2 regions of the Xanthomonas campestris pv. campestris str. ATCC 33913 genome follow, and region 1 is predicted to be linked to the other one. Evidence: predicted binding sites of a transcription regulator. Region 1 holds the regulator's gene; the other holds the start of a gene.
The links. The regulator HrcA, encoded in region 1, represses chaperone genes, less so after heat shock. The targets are predictions, from matches to a motif close to TTNGCACTCNNNNNNNNNGAGTGCNAA.
Positions count from the first base shown of each region.

Region 2: a site for HrcA is predicted at 1,530-1,556, ahead of XCC_RS02715 (co-chaperone GroES). Genes of this name have one in related genera too.

Region 1 covers NC_003902.1:1,717,529-1,725,473, forward strand. Annotated here, with positions in the region: gene recN (DNA repair protein RecN) at 1-1,330, opposite strand, end outside; gene hrcA (heat-inducible transcriptional repressor HrcA) at 1,469-2,500, shown strand; gene grpE (nucleotide exchange factor GrpE) at 2,601-3,119, shown strand; gene dnaK (molecular chaperone DnaK) at 3,261-5,189, shown strand; gene dnaJ (molecular chaperone DnaJ) at 5,328-6,458, shown strand; RNA gene XCC_RS07690 (sX9 sRNA) at 6,580-6,654, opposite strand; gene pdxY (pyridoxal kinase) at 6,833-7,741, shown strand; gene XCC_RS07700 (prephenate dehydrogenase) at 7,738-7,945, shown strand, end outside.
Region 2 covers NC_003902.1:628,530-636,474, forward strand. Annotated here, with positions in the region: gene XCC_RS02710 (endonuclease) at 1-1,334, opposite strand, end outside; gene XCC_RS02715 (co-chaperone GroES) at 1,607-1,894, shown strand; gene groL (chaperonin GroEL) at 2,040-3,680, shown strand; gene XCC_RS02725 (SNF2-related protein) at 3,843-6,746, shown strand; gene XCC_RS02730 (ATP-binding protein) at 6,743-7,945, shown strand, end outside.

The DNA of each region.
Region 1 (7,945 bases):
CGATCGCCAGCGAGATACGCGACAGTTCGCCGCCGGAGGCCACCTTGCGCAGGGCGCGCGGCGGCTGCCCGGCGTTGGCGGCGACCAGGAATTCCACCCGCTCGGCGCCATTGGGATCCGGGCGCAGGGTCTCTTGCGGCTGCAACTGGATCAGGAATTGCCCGCCGCCCATGCCCAGTTCGCCGATCAGCGTGGTGGTGGCAGCGGACAGCGCCTGCGCGGCGCTCTGGCGGCTGGCGCTGAGGACGCTGGCGGCGCCTTGCCAGACGCCGATGGCCGCCTCGATGTGCTTGTCCAGCTGCTGCAGGCGCTCGTCGGCGCCGCGCAGGCTCTCAACCTCGGCGGTCAGGTGGTCGCGATGCGCGGCCAGCTCGTCAGGCGAAACGCGGTGCTTGCGGGCCAGGTCATGCAGGCGGCCGAGACGGCGCTCCATGGCCTCGAATTGGGTGGGGTCGGCATCCAGGTCGTCGCGCACGCGGTCGAGCAGGGCAAGCGCTTCTTCGATCTGGATCGCGGCGCTGTCCAGCAGCGCATCCACTTCGCCCAGCCGCGGCTCGTGCTCGGCCACCCGGGCCAGGTCGTGCCGGCTGTCCTGCAGCAGGCCCAGCGCCGAAGGGCCCTCGTCGCCATTGAGCTGCTGGACCACGCTCTCGCAGGCGCCGATCAAGGCAGTGGCGTGTGCCTGGCGGCGATGGTTGGTGTCCAGCGCGGCGATGGCCGCCGGGTCCAGGTCCTCGCGCTCCAGTTCGGCCAGTTGGTGCTCCAGAAAGCCGATGCGGTCGGAGACATCGCCTTGCGCAGACAGGGCATCGCGCTCGTCCAGCAGCGCCTGCCAGCGCTGGCTGGCCTGGCGCACCTGCTCACGCTGGGCGCTGTTGCGGGCGTAGGCATCGAGCAGGGCCAGCTGGCTGTTGCGGGCCATCAGCGCCTGGTGCTCGTGCTGGCCGTGGATTTCCACCAGCCGCGCGGCCAGGTCGGACAGCTGCGAGGAGGTCACCGGGCGGCCGTTGATCCAGGCGCGCGAGCCGCCGTCGGCGCGAATGATCCGGCGCAGCTGGCATTGGGCATCGTCATCGAGCTCGTTGTCGGCCAGCCAGGTCAGGCCGGGATGCTCGGCCGGCAGCTGGAATTCGGCCGACAGCTCGGCGCGGTCGGCGCCGTGGCGGACCACGCCGCTGTCGGCGCGCAGGCCGGACAAAAAGCCCAGCGCATCCACCATCAGCGACTTGCCGGCGCCGGTTTCGCCCGAGACCACGGTCATGCCCGGCCCGAATTCGAGTTCGGTGGCGCGGACAACGGCGAAATCCTTGATTGAGAGGTGTCTGAGCATGGGATCGAGTGTGAACGCTTTGGGGAAGCTTAGGGCCGATGGGGACGCTGGGGGAATGGGATGCTTGCCAACCCCGGGGCCAGACATTATCTATGCCCAGTCTCACCGGATGATCCCATGCGCGCGTCCCAGTCCCCAATGCTCGACCCCCGCGCACGCCACCTGCTGCGCACGCTGATCGCGCGTTACATCCGCGATGGCGAACCGGTGGGCTCCAAGACGCTGGCCCAGCATGCCGGCCTGGATGTCAGCCCGGCGACGATCCGTAATATTTTGGCCGACCTGGAAGACATCGGGCTGCTCAGTTCTCCGCACACCTCGGCCGGGCGGGTGCCCACCGCGCACGGCTACCGGGTGTTCGTCGACAGCCTGGTGCAGATGCAGCCGCCCGGCGAAGAGGAGGTGCGCCGGCTGCGCGCCGAGTTGGCCAGCAGCAACGGGACGCAGTCGCTGCTGGGTAGCGCTTCGCAGATGCTGTCGGCGATGAGCCACTTCGTGGGCGTGGTCAGCGCGCCGCGGCGCGAGCAGTTTGCGTTCCGGCATATCGATTTCGTGCCGCTGGACGCGCGCCGGGTGCTGGCGATCCTGGTATTTGCCGACAACGAGGTGCAGAACCGGGTGATCGAGCCGCGCCGCGCCTACGAGCCGGCCGAGCTGGAACGGGTGGCCAACTACCTCAACGCGCAGTTCGCCGGGCGCGCGCTGTCGGACATCCGCGCCTCGCTGCTGCGCGAACTGCGGCTGGCCAAGAACGAGATGGAGCAGTTGCTGGCGCATAGCGTGGACCTGGCCAGCGAGGCGCTGGTGCCGGCCGACGACGACGGCATGGTGATGGCCGGGCAGACCCGCTTGATGGGTGTGCAGGACCTGTCGGACCTGGACCGGCTGCGCGAGCTGTTCGAGGCCTTCGCCAGCAAGCGCGAGATCCTGCAGCTGCTCGAACGCACCATCCAGGCGCCGGGTGTGCGCATCTTCATCGGCGAGGAAACCGGTATGGTGTCGCTGGACGACGTCTCGCTGGTCACCGCGCCGTATACCGCCGGCGGCCAGGTGCTGGGCGTGCTGGGGGTGATCGGGCCCAAACGCATGGCCTACGACCGGGTGATTCCGCTGGTGCAGACCGCCGCGCAGATGCTGGGCGCGGCCATGGAGCCGCCCGGCACGCGATAACCGCGCTCGATCGGAGCGATGGCATTTGCTTGAAACGCGCGCGAGCGCCCACATACGGGGTGACGTTGGGGCGGGCGTTCCGCTTGCCCGGGAACTGCACATGAACCAAGACCACCCCGAATTCGACTCCGAAGACCTGTCCCAGAACCCGCCCGAGACCGATCCGCTCAAGGCCGAGATCGAGTCCTTGCGCAGCGAGATCGCCCTGGTCAAGGCCGACGCCCTGCGCGAGCGCGCCGACCTGGAGAACCAGCGCAAGCGCATCGCCCGCGATGTGGAGAACGCGCGCAAGTTCGCCAACGAGAAGCTGCTCGGCGAACTGCTGCCGGTGTTCGACAGCCTGGACGCGGGCCTCACCGCCGCCGGCACCGAACCCAGCCCGCTGCGCGATGGCCTGGATCTGACCTACAAGCAGCTGCTCAAGGTCGCTGCCGACAACGGCCTGACCCTGCTCGACCCGGTCGGCCAGCCGTTCAATCCCGACCAGCACCAGGCGATCAGCCAGGGCGAGGCCGAGGGCATCGCGCCGGGCCATGTCGTGCAGGTGTTCCAGAAGGGTTACCTGCTCAACGAGCGCCTGCTGCGCCCGGCCCTGGTGGTCGTGGCCAAGCACGACTGAGCACTGCTGCCGGCTGAACCGGCCGGCGCAGACGCGGAACGCAGATTCGTACAGGTGGCTTGAACACCTGCGCACCACCCCCACATCTCAGCCAGACCCGGCGTCGCCGGACACAGCTAAAGACTCATCAGGAGCGTATCCATGGGCAAGATCATTGGTATTGACCTCGGCACCACGAACTCGTGCGTGGCGATCATGGACGGCGGCAAGGCCCGCGTCATCGAAAATTCCGAGGGCGATCGCACCACGCCCTCGATCGTCGCCTACACCAAGGACGGCGAAGTGCTGGTCGGTGCCTCGGCCAAGCGCCAGGCGGTGACCAACCCGAAGAACACCTTCTACGCGGTGAAGCGCCTGATCGGCCGCAAGTTCACTGACGGCGAAGTGCAGAAGGACATCTCCCACGTGCCGTACGGCATTCTGGCGCACGACAACGGCGATGCCTGGGTGCAGACCAGCGATTCCAAGCGCATGGCGCCGCAGGAAATTTCCGCACGCGTGCTGGAAAAGATGAAGAAGACCGCCGAGGACTTCCTGGGCGAAAAGGTCACCGAAGCGGTGATCACGGTGCCGGCGTACTTCAACGACAGCCAGCGCCAGGCCACCAAGGACGCTGGCCGCATCGCCGGTCTGGACGTCAAGCGCATCATCAACGAGCCGACGGCTGCTGCCCTGGCCTATGGCCTGGACAAGAACGGCGGTGACCGCAAGATTGCCGTGTACGACCTGGGCGGCGGCACCTTCGACGTGTCGATCATCGAAATTGCCGAGGTCGATGGCGAGAAGCAGTTCGAAGTGCTGGCCACCAATGGCGACACCTTCCTGGGCGGCGAAGACTTCGACAACCGCGTCATCGAGTATCTGGTCGACGAATTCAACAAGGATCAGGGCATCGATCTGCGCAAGGATCCGTTGGCGCTGCAGCGCCTCAAGGACGCCGCAGAGCGCGCCAAGATCGAGCTGTCGACCTCGCAGCAGACCGAAGTGAACCTGCCGTACGTCACCGCCGATGCCTCGGGCCCGAAGCACCTCAACATCAAGTTGACCCGTGCCAAGCTCGAAGCGCTGGTGGAAGACCTGGTCAAGAAGTCGATCGAGCCGTGCCGCACCGCGTTGAACGACGCCGGCCTGCGCGCCAGCGACATCAACGAAGTGATCCTGGTCGGCGGTCAGACCCGTATGCCGAAGGTGCAGCAGGCCGTTGCCGATTTCTTCGGCAAGGAACCGCGCAAGGACGTCAACCCGGACGAAGCCGTGGCCGTGGGCGCCGCGATCCAGGGCGGCGTGCTGGCTGGCGACGTCAAGGACGTGCTGCTGCTGGACGTGACCCCGCTGTCGCTGGGTATCGAAACCATGGGCGGCGTGTTCACCAAGATCATCGAAAAGAACACCACCATCCCGACCAAGGCCTCGCAGACCTTCTCCACTGCCGAAGACAACCAGTCGGCCGTGACCGTGCACGTGCTGCAGGGTGAGCGCGAGCAGGCCCGCTTCAACAAGTCGCTGGCCAAGTTCGACCTCTCCGGCATCGAGCCGGCGCCGCGTGGCATGCCGCAGGTGGAAGTGTCCTTCGACATCGACGCCAACGGCATCCTGCACGTGTCGGCCAAGGACAAGAAGACCAACAAGGAACAGAAGGTCGAGATCAAGGCCGGTTCGGGCCTGTCGGATGAAGAGATCCAGCGCATGGTCGCCGACGCGGAAGCCAACCGCGAAGAAGACAAGAAGTTCCAGGAGCTGGTGCAGACCCGCAACCAGGCCGATGGCTTGATCCACGCCACCCGCACCGCGATCACCGAGCATGGCAGCAAGGTGGGTGGCGATGTGATCGGCAAGGTGGAAGCGGCCCTGGCCGACCTGGAAACCGCCATGAAGGGCGACGACAAGGCGCAGATCGAAGCGCGCAGCAAGACCCTGGAAGAAGCCGGCCAGTCGCTGTACGCCGCGGCCGCCGCGGCAGAGCAGGGCGGCAACGCCGATGCGGCCAGCGGCAATGCGCAGGCCTCCAAGGCCGCCGATGACGTGGTGGACGCCGAGTTCACCGAGGTCAAGGACGATAAGAAGGCGTGAGTCGGGAATAGGGAATAGAGAATCGGAGGAGCGGTGCTACGGCATCGCTCCTTCGCTGTTCTGACCCTTCCGGATGCCTGCTGATGTGAGGATGTACGCTTTGAACGATTCCCTTCTCCCGATTCCCGATTCCCTGTCATGAGCAAACGCGATTACTACGAAGTTCTGGGCGTGGCCCGTGGCGCCAGCGACGAGGAGCTGAAGAAGGCTTATCGGCGTTGTGCCATGAAGTACCACCCGGACCGCAATCCTGGCGACGCTGCTGCAGAGGCAACGTTCAAGGAATGCAAGGAAGCCTATGAAGTGCTGTCGGACGGCAACAAGCGCCGTGCCTACGACGCGCACGGCCATGCGGCGTTCGAGCACGGCATGGGCGGCGGCGGTGGCGGGCCTGGTGGTCCGGACATGGGAGATATCTTTGGCGATATCTTCGGCAATATTTTTGGCGGTGGCGCCGCCGGTCCGCGCGCTGCGCGACGTGGTGCCGACGTCGGCTACGTGTTGGAACTGGATCTGGAAGAAGCCGTCGCCGGCATCGAGCGGCGCATCGAGATCCCCACGCTGATCGAGTGCGAACCCTGCCACGGCAGCGGCTCGGAAGACGGCAAGGTGGAAGTCTGCGCAACCTGCCATGGGCGCGGCCAGGTCCGCATCCAGCGCGGCATCTTCGCCATGCAGCAGAGCTGCCCGCATTGCGACGGCCGCGGCACGCTGATCCAGAACCCGTGCAAGACCTGCCATGGCGCAGGTCGCGTGGAAGAGGACAAGGTACTGTCGATCAAGGTGCCGGCAGGCGTGGACACCGGCGACCGCATCCGTTTGGCAGGCGAGGGCGAAGCTGGCCCGGCCGGTACGCCGCCGGGCGATCTGTATGTGGAAGTGCGCGTGCGCGAGCATGCGATCTTCCAGCGCGATGGCGACGACCTGCATTGCGAGGTGCCGATCCGCATTTCGCAGGCCGCGCTCGGCGACACCGTGCGGGTGGCCACGCTGGGCGGCGAAGCGGAAATCCGCATCCCGGCCGAAACGCAGACCGGCAAGCTGTTCCGGCTGCGTGGCAAGGGCGTGCGCTCGGTGCGCAGCCGCAGCGAGGGCGATCTGTACTGCCGCGTGGTGGTGGAAACGCCGGTCAACCTCACTACCGATCAGCGCGAATTGCTCAAGCAGTTTGAGGCCACGTTCACCGGTGAGGACGCGCGCAAGCATTCGCCCAAGTCGGCGACCTTCATCGATGGAGTGAAGGGTTTCTGGGATCGGATGACCTCCTGATCCAGGGGCGCAGATCCAGCTGATGTGATCCAGCAACGTCCGGCGTGCAGCGATGCACGCCGGATTTTTTTATGGAATCGCCTGCACGGATTGCCCTGCCCAACTCGGCATAACTAAGAGCGGCTAACAAAACGTAGCGAGCAGCCGTCAGGTGGGTGCGGACGGCGCGGAGGAACCGGAGTGTACGTGGGCACATGAGGATTCCGAGCACCGGCCGCGCCCGCCTGGCGGCAGCGCAGTAGTTTTGATAGCTGCTCTAAGCAGTCACCAGGCGCAGCGTTGTGGATGCACGGGCGTGCCATTCCTGCTGTTTCGACAGCACGCTTGCTGGCTTGCGCGGATAATGGGACATCTCTTTCGAAGATGGTGCCTGCATGAGCGACGCAACCGACAGCCACCTCGTCCACGGCCGCCGTCAGCGCCCGGATGGTCCTGCACCGGTCGATGTGATCTCGGTGCAATCGCAATTGGTCTACGGGCATGCCGGCAACAGCGCGGCGGTGCCGCCGTTGCGCGCGCTGGGCTTACGCGTGGCGGAAGTACCCACTACCTTGCTGAGCAATGCGCCGTTCTACGCCACCTTGCGCGGACGCATCCTGCCGGCCGACTGGCTGGCGGATCTATTGCTGGGCGCGACCGAGCGCGGCCTGCCGCAGCGTGCACGCTTGCTTGTTTCCGGTTACTTCGGCAGCCTGGCCAATGGCGAGGCTTTTGCGGACTGGCTGGAGCAGACCCTGCCGCAGGCGCCACAGTTGCGCTATTGCCTGGACCCGGTGATTGGCGACACCCACACCGGCCCTTACGTGGAGCCCGGGTTGGAGCGCGTGTTTGCCGAGCGGCTGTTGCCGCATGCCTGGTTGGTGACGCCCAATGCCTTCGAGCTTGGTCGCCTGACCGGGCTGCCGAGTCTGGAACAGGACGATGCCATCGTCGCTGCACGCGCCTTGCTTGCGCGTGGCCCGCAATGGGTGCTTGCACATAGCGTGGCCGGCGGCACCGGCGAGCTGGTGACCCTGGCCGTGAGCGCTGAGGCAGTCTATCGCTGGGCCAGCCCGCACCTGCCGGTGGACGTGGCCGGCACCGGTGATGTGCTGATGGCGTTGCTGATCGGCCTGTTGCTGCGCGATGTGCCATTCGAGCAGGCGGTGGGGCATGCACTGACCGGCGTGCATGCGGCGCTGGAGGCCACCCTGGCTGCTGGCTTCGAGGAATTCGATGTGCTGGCTGCCGCGCCGGCCGCGCTTGGCACCGCGCCGCGCTTTGCGGTTGAGCGACTGGCGTGATCGCGCATCCGGTCGTTGGCATCGTCGGGATCGCCGGCGCCTACGGACGCTGGCTCGCCCAATTCCTGCGCACGCGCATGGGGCTGGAGGTGATCGGCGTGGATCCGGCATTACCGGACGGGCTGGACGACGCCACGCTGGTGGCGCGCGCCGATGTGCTGATTTTTTCGGCACCAATCCGCCACACCGCTGCGCTGATCGAAC
Region 2 (7,945 bases), 1.1 Mb from region 1:
CTGCTGGTGCAGGCGGCATAGGGCTTGTTGCCGCGGTCGGCATTGAAGGTGGTGTCGGTCAGATACAACATGTGGGTATCGGTGTAGGGCGCGTAAGGCAGGCCGCGGTCGCCGGTGGCGCTGCCGAAACCCAGCGAGTTGGGCCAGGTGTGCTCGCGGTTGTAGGTGAGCCCGCTGCCGGTGCCGGCCCGGTCGCTGACCTTGGCGTAGCTGCGGTTGCGGTAGGCGTCCAGGATCCGCCCGCTGTTGTTGGGGTCCTCGTCGGCCATCTCCAGGATGGTCCAGGTGCTGGTGCCGGTGCCGCTGTAGGGGTAGACCGTGTGGCCGCGGATGGTGGCGTTGAGCGAGCAGCGCAGCTGGCTGGGGCTGGTGGTGTTCACCCGCGAGTAGTAGCCGGTGCCGCCGCCGCTGGCCGTGGCCACGGTGAAGGCGATCGACTGATTGCCGGCCGGGCTCAGCCCGCTGGCGTCGCGGATGGCGCTGGCGGTGATGGCCAGGGTGCAGCGTTCGCCGCCGACCAGGGCGGTATTGGTGGACAGGGTGAAGCGGGTGCCAGTCGTCGGGTAGCTCAGCGCCACCGTGCCGGAGCTGGCGCAGCTCAGCGCGAACGCGCCGCTGCTCAACGTGACCGCCTCGCTGAAGCCCACGGCCAGGTCGCCCGCCGCCGGGAAACCGGTGGCGCCCTGGGTGGGCGTGGTGCTGGTGATGGTGGGTGCGCCGGTGGTGCCGCCACCGCCACTGCCGTTGAAGGTCTGGCCGCGGTTGCAGGCGCCGAAAGTCTGCGCCGACGAACCGGCCCAGCTGAAGTTGGCCGCGCTGCTGCCGGTGCCGGTCAATTGCAGCGAGCTGCCCACCGCGCTGCTGTTGCTCTCGCTCACCGGCAGGTTCTGGCTGGTGACGCCGGCGGCGGGGCCACCGCTGCCGGTGATGGCGCCTTCGTAGCTGAGGAACTGCACCAGTTGCCCGCTCGGGTCCACCAGTGCCAGGCCGTCGTTGGGGCCGTTCTGCACGCCGTTGCTGGCGTAGCTGACCGTGGCAATGCGCACCTGGCTGCCGCAACTGACCACGCTGCCGGGCGGTACCGCCGTGTTGGCGTAGCTCACCGCCGCGCTGGGCGCGCTGCCGTTGTAGAGATAGATGCGGTAGCCGCTCAGCGACTCGCCGGCGGTGGCCACCACTTCCACGCCTTCGCCGCTGTCGCCGGAGGCGCCCGCGTCGTCATAGTGCAGTTCGTTGATGAACACCGCCGCGTGCGCGGAGGGAACGGCCAGCGCCACGGCGCAGGCCAGGGGGAGCGCACAGCGCAGGGACACAACTCGGGACGGCAACCTCATCGACAGCTCCTTGTGATCGGGGAATGCGGTCCCGACTGTAGAACCAACGCATGACAATCGTTGGTACCTGGTTCCATTTCGTCACCGCGCATGGGTGCGTCAGCGAAAAAATTTTGCGCCTGGCCCTTGAAAGCCGCGCGCCCAGCACAATCTCTGGCCCGCACCCGCTTTGTCGGGTTTTTTCCGCGCGCTGTGCTGGCAGTCGTCACATACGAGTGCTAAAATCGCCGATAATTTCCAGACCAATCAATCACTTAAGAGGGTCTTTCTCTATGAGCATCAAGCCGCTTCACGACCGCGTTGTAGTCAAGCCGATCGAAGCCGACGAAGTTTCCGCCGGCGGCATCGTGATCCCGGACTCCGCCAAGGAAAAGTCCACCAAGGGTGAAGTCGTCGCCATCGGCGCCGGCAAGCCCCTGGACAACGGCAGCCTGCGCGCGCCGGTGGTCAAGGTTGGCGACAAGGTCATCTACGGCCAGTACGCCGGCAGCAGCTACAAGTCCGAAGGCGTCGAGTACAAGGTGCTGCGCGAAGACGACATCCTGGCGGTCATCGGCTGATCAGGCGCTATGCGCTGGGAATCGGGAGTAGGGAATCGGGAATCGGTAGAGCAGCCAACGCCCTCGCCATCCCACCCAGCCCCGATATCCGCCTTTGATTGACCGATTCCCCATTCCCCATTCCCAATTTCCGGAGTTTCAACTAATGGCTGCTAAAGACATTCGTTTCGGTGAAGATGCGCGTACCCGTATGGTGCGTGGCGTCAACGTTCTCGCCAATGCCGTGAAGGCAACCCTGGGCCCGAAGGGCCGCAACGTCGTGCTCGAGAAGAGCTTCGGCGCGCCGACCATCACCAAGGACGGCGTCTCCGTCGCCAAGGAAATCGAACTGGCTGACAAGTTCGAGAACATGGGCGCGCAGATGGTCAAGGAAGTTGCTTCCAAGACCAATGACAACGCTGGCGACGGCACCACCACCGCCACCGTGCTGGCCCAGGCCCTGATCCGCGAAGGCGCCAAGGCTGTGGCCGCCGGCATGAACCCGATGGATCTGAAGCGCGGTATCGACCAGGCCGTCAAGGCCGCCGTCATCGAGCTGAAGAACATCTCCAAGCCCACCACCGACGACAAGGCGATTGCCCAGGTCGGCACCATCTCGGCCAACTCGGACGAATCGATCGGCAACATCATTGCCGAAGCGATGCAGAAGGTCGGCAAGGAAGGCGTGATCACCGTTGAAGAAGGCTCGGGCCTGGAAAACGAGCTGGACGTGGTCGAGGGCATGCAGTTCGATCGCGGCTACCTCTCCCCGTACTTCATCAACAACCAGCAGAGCCAGTCGGCCGATCTGGACGACCCGTTCATCCTGCTGCACGACAAGAAGATCTCCAACGTGCGTGACCTGCTGCCCGTGCTGGAAGGCGTGGCCAAGGCCGGCAAGCCGCTGCTGATCGTCGCTGAAGAAGTCGAAGGCGAAGCCCTGGCGACGCTGGTGGTCAACACCATCCGCGGCATCGTCAAGGTCGTGGCCGTCAAGGCACCGGGCTTCGGCGACCGTCGCAAGGCGATGCTGGAAGACATGGCCGTGCTGACCGGCGGCACCGTGATCTCCGAGGAAGTGGGTCTGGCCCTGGAAAAGGCCACGATCAAGGATCTCGGCCGCGCGAAGAAGGTGCAGGTCTCCAAGGAGAACACCACCATCATCGACGGCGCCGGCGATTCGGCCACGATCGAAGCCCGCGTGGGCCAGATCAAGACCCAGATCGAAGACACCTCGTCCGATTACGACCGTGAGAAGCTGCAGGAACGCGTGGCCAAGCTGGCCGGTGGCGTTGCAGTGATCAAGGTCGGCGCGTCGACCGAAATCGAAATGAAGGAAAAGAAGGCCCGCGTCGAAGACGCCCTGCACGCCACCCGTGCAGCCGTCGAAGAAGGCGTGGTCCCGGGCGGCGGTGTGGCCCTGGTGCGTGCGCTGGTGGCCGTCGGCAACCTGACCGGTGCCAACGAAGACCAGACCCACGGCATCCAGATTGCCCTGCGCGCCATGGAAGCCCCGCTGCGCGAAATCGTGGCCAACGCCGGCGAAGAGCCGTCCGTGATCCTGAACAAGGTCAAGGAAGGCACCGGCAACTACGGCTACAACGCAGCCAACGGCGAGTTCGGCGACATGGTCGAATTCGGCATCCTGGACCCGACCAAGGTCACCCGTTCGGCGCTGCAGAACGCAGCATCGATCGCCGGCCTGATGATCACCACCGAAGCCATGGTGGCCGATGCACCGAAGAAGGACGAGCCGGCGATGCCGGCCGGCGGTGGCATGGGCGGCATGGGCGGCATGGATTTCTGATCCAGCCCCACCGGTTGTTGCCTCAAAAAAGGACCCCGCCGAAAGGCGGGGTTTTTTGTCACAACACGTTTGCGTAGATGTGCGCGCGCGTGTTGGCGAAGTTTTGCTTCACTCGGCATACTCTGACGAGAGTTTCGACGTATTTTCATAAAGGCATTCTCCATGTCCACTCTGCCAGCGCCATCGAGCGGCGGTGTCTATCCCAGTGGTCAGCCTGGGTCGCATCGGTACTCACATCACCAGGGCAAGTTCTTCGCTCATTGGTTGACGTTGCGTAGTCGTGACGAATCGGCAGTTGCACGTGCCTTGTCTGCTGCGCGCGTCGATATGAACCCGCATCAGGTGGATGCCGCTTTATTCGCGCTCAAATCGCCTGTGGAGGCGGGCGTGTTGCTTGCCGACGAGGTTGGACTCGGCAAGACCATCGAGGCCGGCCTGGTGCTGGCCCAGCATTGGGCACAACGTCGCCGCCGTCTGCTGTTGATCGTCCCTGCAACGCTGCGCAAGCAGTGGACACAGGAGCTCGAAGAGAAGTTTCAACTACCGTCCGTCATTCTCGAGAGCAAATCGTTCAATGCTTTTCGTCAGCTCGACGTAAGCAATCCTTTTCAGATCGAAGACGCGATCATCGTGACGTCCTATGAGTTTGCCGCAAGCAAGCAAAAAGAGCTCGCTGCGGTCAGCTGGGATCTGGTCGTGCTGGATGAGGCACACAAGCTGCGCAACTTGTACAAGGGCAAGAGTGCGTCAAAGCGTGCTGTCGCCTTGAACGAAGCGCTGCGTGGCAGGCGAAAGGTCCTGCTGACCGCCACGCCGTTCCAGAATTCGTTGATGGAGTTGTATGGGCTAGTGTCCTTCATCAGCGACGAGTTCTTTGGTAGTCAGAAGGCGTTTCAGATGCAGTACGCCTCAGGTCGGAGCTCCGAAGCTCGTCTTAACGACCTGAGGCATCGGCTCAAGCCGATTTGCCACCGTACCTTGCGTCGTCAGGTCCAGGCCGAAGGTGGCATTAATTTCACCAAGCGCTTTTCCATCACTCAGGACTTCACGCCTTCCGACGAGGAGCTTGAGCTCTACGACAAGGTTTCGGCTTACCTGCAGGATCCTTCCATCCTTGCCATCAAGCCGACAGCCCGGCATCTGGTGACATTGGTGGTACGCAAGATTCTCGCCTCCTCGACGTTCGCCATCGCCGATACGCTCGAGACGATCATCGGTCGACTCGAGTCCAACCAGGCGCTCACCGCCAAGCAGATCGAAGATTTCGAGACCGTCGACGAACTCAGTGATGAGCTGGATTCCGATGGAATGGAAAGGCAGGGCGATGCGCCGGATAGCGATGCCTTGCAGGCAGAGCTGTTCTGCCGCGCGCAGGAAATCGATCGTCTGCGCGGTTACCGTGACCTGGCCAAGCAGATTCAAAGCAATCGCAAGGGCGACGCGCTATTACTGGTCCTCGGGCGAGCGCTTGCGATGGCCGAAAAGCTCGGCGGGCAACGTAAGGCAGTGATCTTTACCGAGTCGCGGCGCACACAGGAGTACTTGCGTGTCCTGCTCGAAGAACATGGCTATGCCGGACGAACCGTCCTGCTCAATGGAAGCAACGACGACGTCGATTCCAGGCAGCTGTATGCCGACTGGCTGGAGCGTCACGCCGGCTCTACGCTTGTTTCAGGTTCCAGGACGGCAGACATGAAGGCCGCAGTGGTCGAAGCTTTTCGCGATCATCGTGATGTTCTCATCACAACCGAAGCAGGCGGCGAGGGCATCAACCTGCAATTCTGCTCGTTATTGGTCAACTACGATCTGCCATGGAATCCGCAGCGTGTGGAGCAGCGGATCGGGCGTATCCATCGCTATGGTCAGAAGAGCGATGTGGTCGTGGTGAATTTCGTCAATCGCAAGAATCGTGCGGATCAATTGGTGTTTGAGCTCCTGGAAAAGAAGTTCAAATTGTTTGACGGTGTATTTGGTGCCAGCGATGAGATATTGGGTGCGATCGAATCCGGTGTGGACATCGAGCAGCGGATCCTGCGCATCTATCAGAACTGTCGCGACGCCGCGCAGATCGAGTCGGAGTTCGCTACCTTGCAGGCTGAGCTGGACGAGAGCATCGGCCGGCGCGAGGAAAGTGCGCGGCGCATGCTGCTGGAGCATTTTGACGAGGATGTCGTACGCAACTTGCGCTCACGTCGCGCAGGCATGCTTCATAAGATCAATCAGTATGAAAGTCAGTTTCTACACCTGATCGCTGCCGAACGTCCTAAAGCGCGCATCAGCGACAAGCTGGTTAAACTGGAGGAAGGCGATTACGCCGTCAGCTGGCCGCCGGCCGAAGAAGCCAACGCCGGGCTGTTGAGGCCGGACAAGGGGTTGGGGGAAAGGCTTTGCCGCCAGGCCAAAGAACGTCCGACTCTACCTGGTACGCTTCATTTCGATTACGCCGCTGTGGATGCGCAGCGTGCCGATGTGCGCCAGTGGCTGGGAAGCAGAGGGCAGCTGCGTGTAGCGTTGGTCACCATCCAGACCGCGGAGGAAGTGCTGGAAGAGCTGGTGTGCAGTGCGCTGTGCAGTGATGGGCGTGTCGTGCCCGACGAGACCGCTGCGCGTCTGATGGAAATTCCTGCCCGCTTTGTACCACGGCACCGCGTCGCCGAAGATCGTGCGCTTCCCGCTTTTGAAGCGGCAGTTGAGCGCGTGCTGGCAGAGGCAAACAAGCGTAACGAGAGTTGGTTTTTGCAGGAGTCCGAGCGCCTTGATCGTTGGGGCGAGGATCAAAGACTATTGCTGCAGCAGAGTATCGACGAATTCGACCTGCAGGTGCGCGATGCCAAACGCACCTTGCGTCAGCTCGAGACCCTGGAGCAGAAAGCCCAGCTCAAACGCGAGATCAAGCGGATCGAGCAGCAGCGTGATGATGCCATGCTGGATTTTTTTGAAGGTAGAAAGCGCATCGAGCGTAGCCAGGACGTGATGCTGGAGCGGGTCGAAAATGCGTTGCGCACGCAGCACACCGTACAGGTGCTGTTTGATGTGGAGTGGACCTTGGAGCATCCCGAACCATGAGTAATTCACGTGAATTGGGGGATTTGCTCGAGCAGATTCGGCTGGGCGAAGACTCGCAGCTGGAATTCAAGCGCGTCGTGTTCGAAAACGACAAAATCAAAGGCCCGAACGGGGATAGCCTTAGCCAGGAAATCGCGGCATTCGCTAATGCCATCGGTGGGCGCCTGATCCTGGGTGTGGACGACAAGACCCGCGACGTGGTCGGGATTCCATTGGATCGATTGGACGCGGTCAGCATCTGGCTCGAGAACTGCGTGCATGACCGCATCAAGCCCGAGCCCACCATCTATTTGCGGCGCAGGCTGGTCCCTGATCGCTCCGGTACCGAGCATGCCGTTTTGGTGATCGATATACCGCGTTCGCTCTATGTCCATCTCGCCCCAGGTGGTTATTTCCGCCGTCAGGGCAGTTCCAAGCACGAACTGCCGCCAAACGAATTGTTGCGTCTCATGCAGTCGCGGCAGCGCGCCGGAACTCTGGGGTTCGATGAGATGCCCGTGCTGGGCTGTACGCAGGCGAACTTTGATGCTGCGCTGTACGGTCGCTTTCTCGGCACAACCGATGAACCTGAGGAACTGCGCCTACGCAAGCTGAAGCTGCTGGTTCCGGGAGAGCCTGGCGAGGAGTGGGCCAGCGTCGCAGGCGTCTTGATGGCGACGGCCACGCCAAGCGATTGGCTGCCGCAGGCCTATGTGCAGTGCGTGCACTATGCCGGTACCGAGAAGACTGCCCAGGAGCAACTGGATGCGCAGGATATCCAGGGTCCGCTGGATCAGCAGATTCGTCAGGCTGCCGCCTTCGTACTGCGAGGCATGCGCACTGCGGCACGCAAGAATTTGGGCCGGATCGACGTGCCCCAGTTCGATCCAGAGGCTGTATTCGAGGCCATCGCCAACGCCGGTGCGCATCGCGACTACTCGATCAGCGGGGCGCCTGTGCAGGTGCATCTGTTCACCGACCGGCTGGAGATCACCTCGCCCGGCGCGTTGCCTAACTCCCAATCGGTGGAGTCGATCGCCCTGCGCACCGCCACCCGCAATGAACTGTTGACCAACCTACTGGCGCGTTGTCCGGTCGAGATGGAAGGCGTCGGCCGGAGCCGCGTGATGGAGAAGCGTGGCGAGGGCGTGCCGCAGATACTTAATCGCAGCGAGCGCCTATCTGGGCATCGGCCAAAGTTCGAGTTGCTGGGTGAAAAT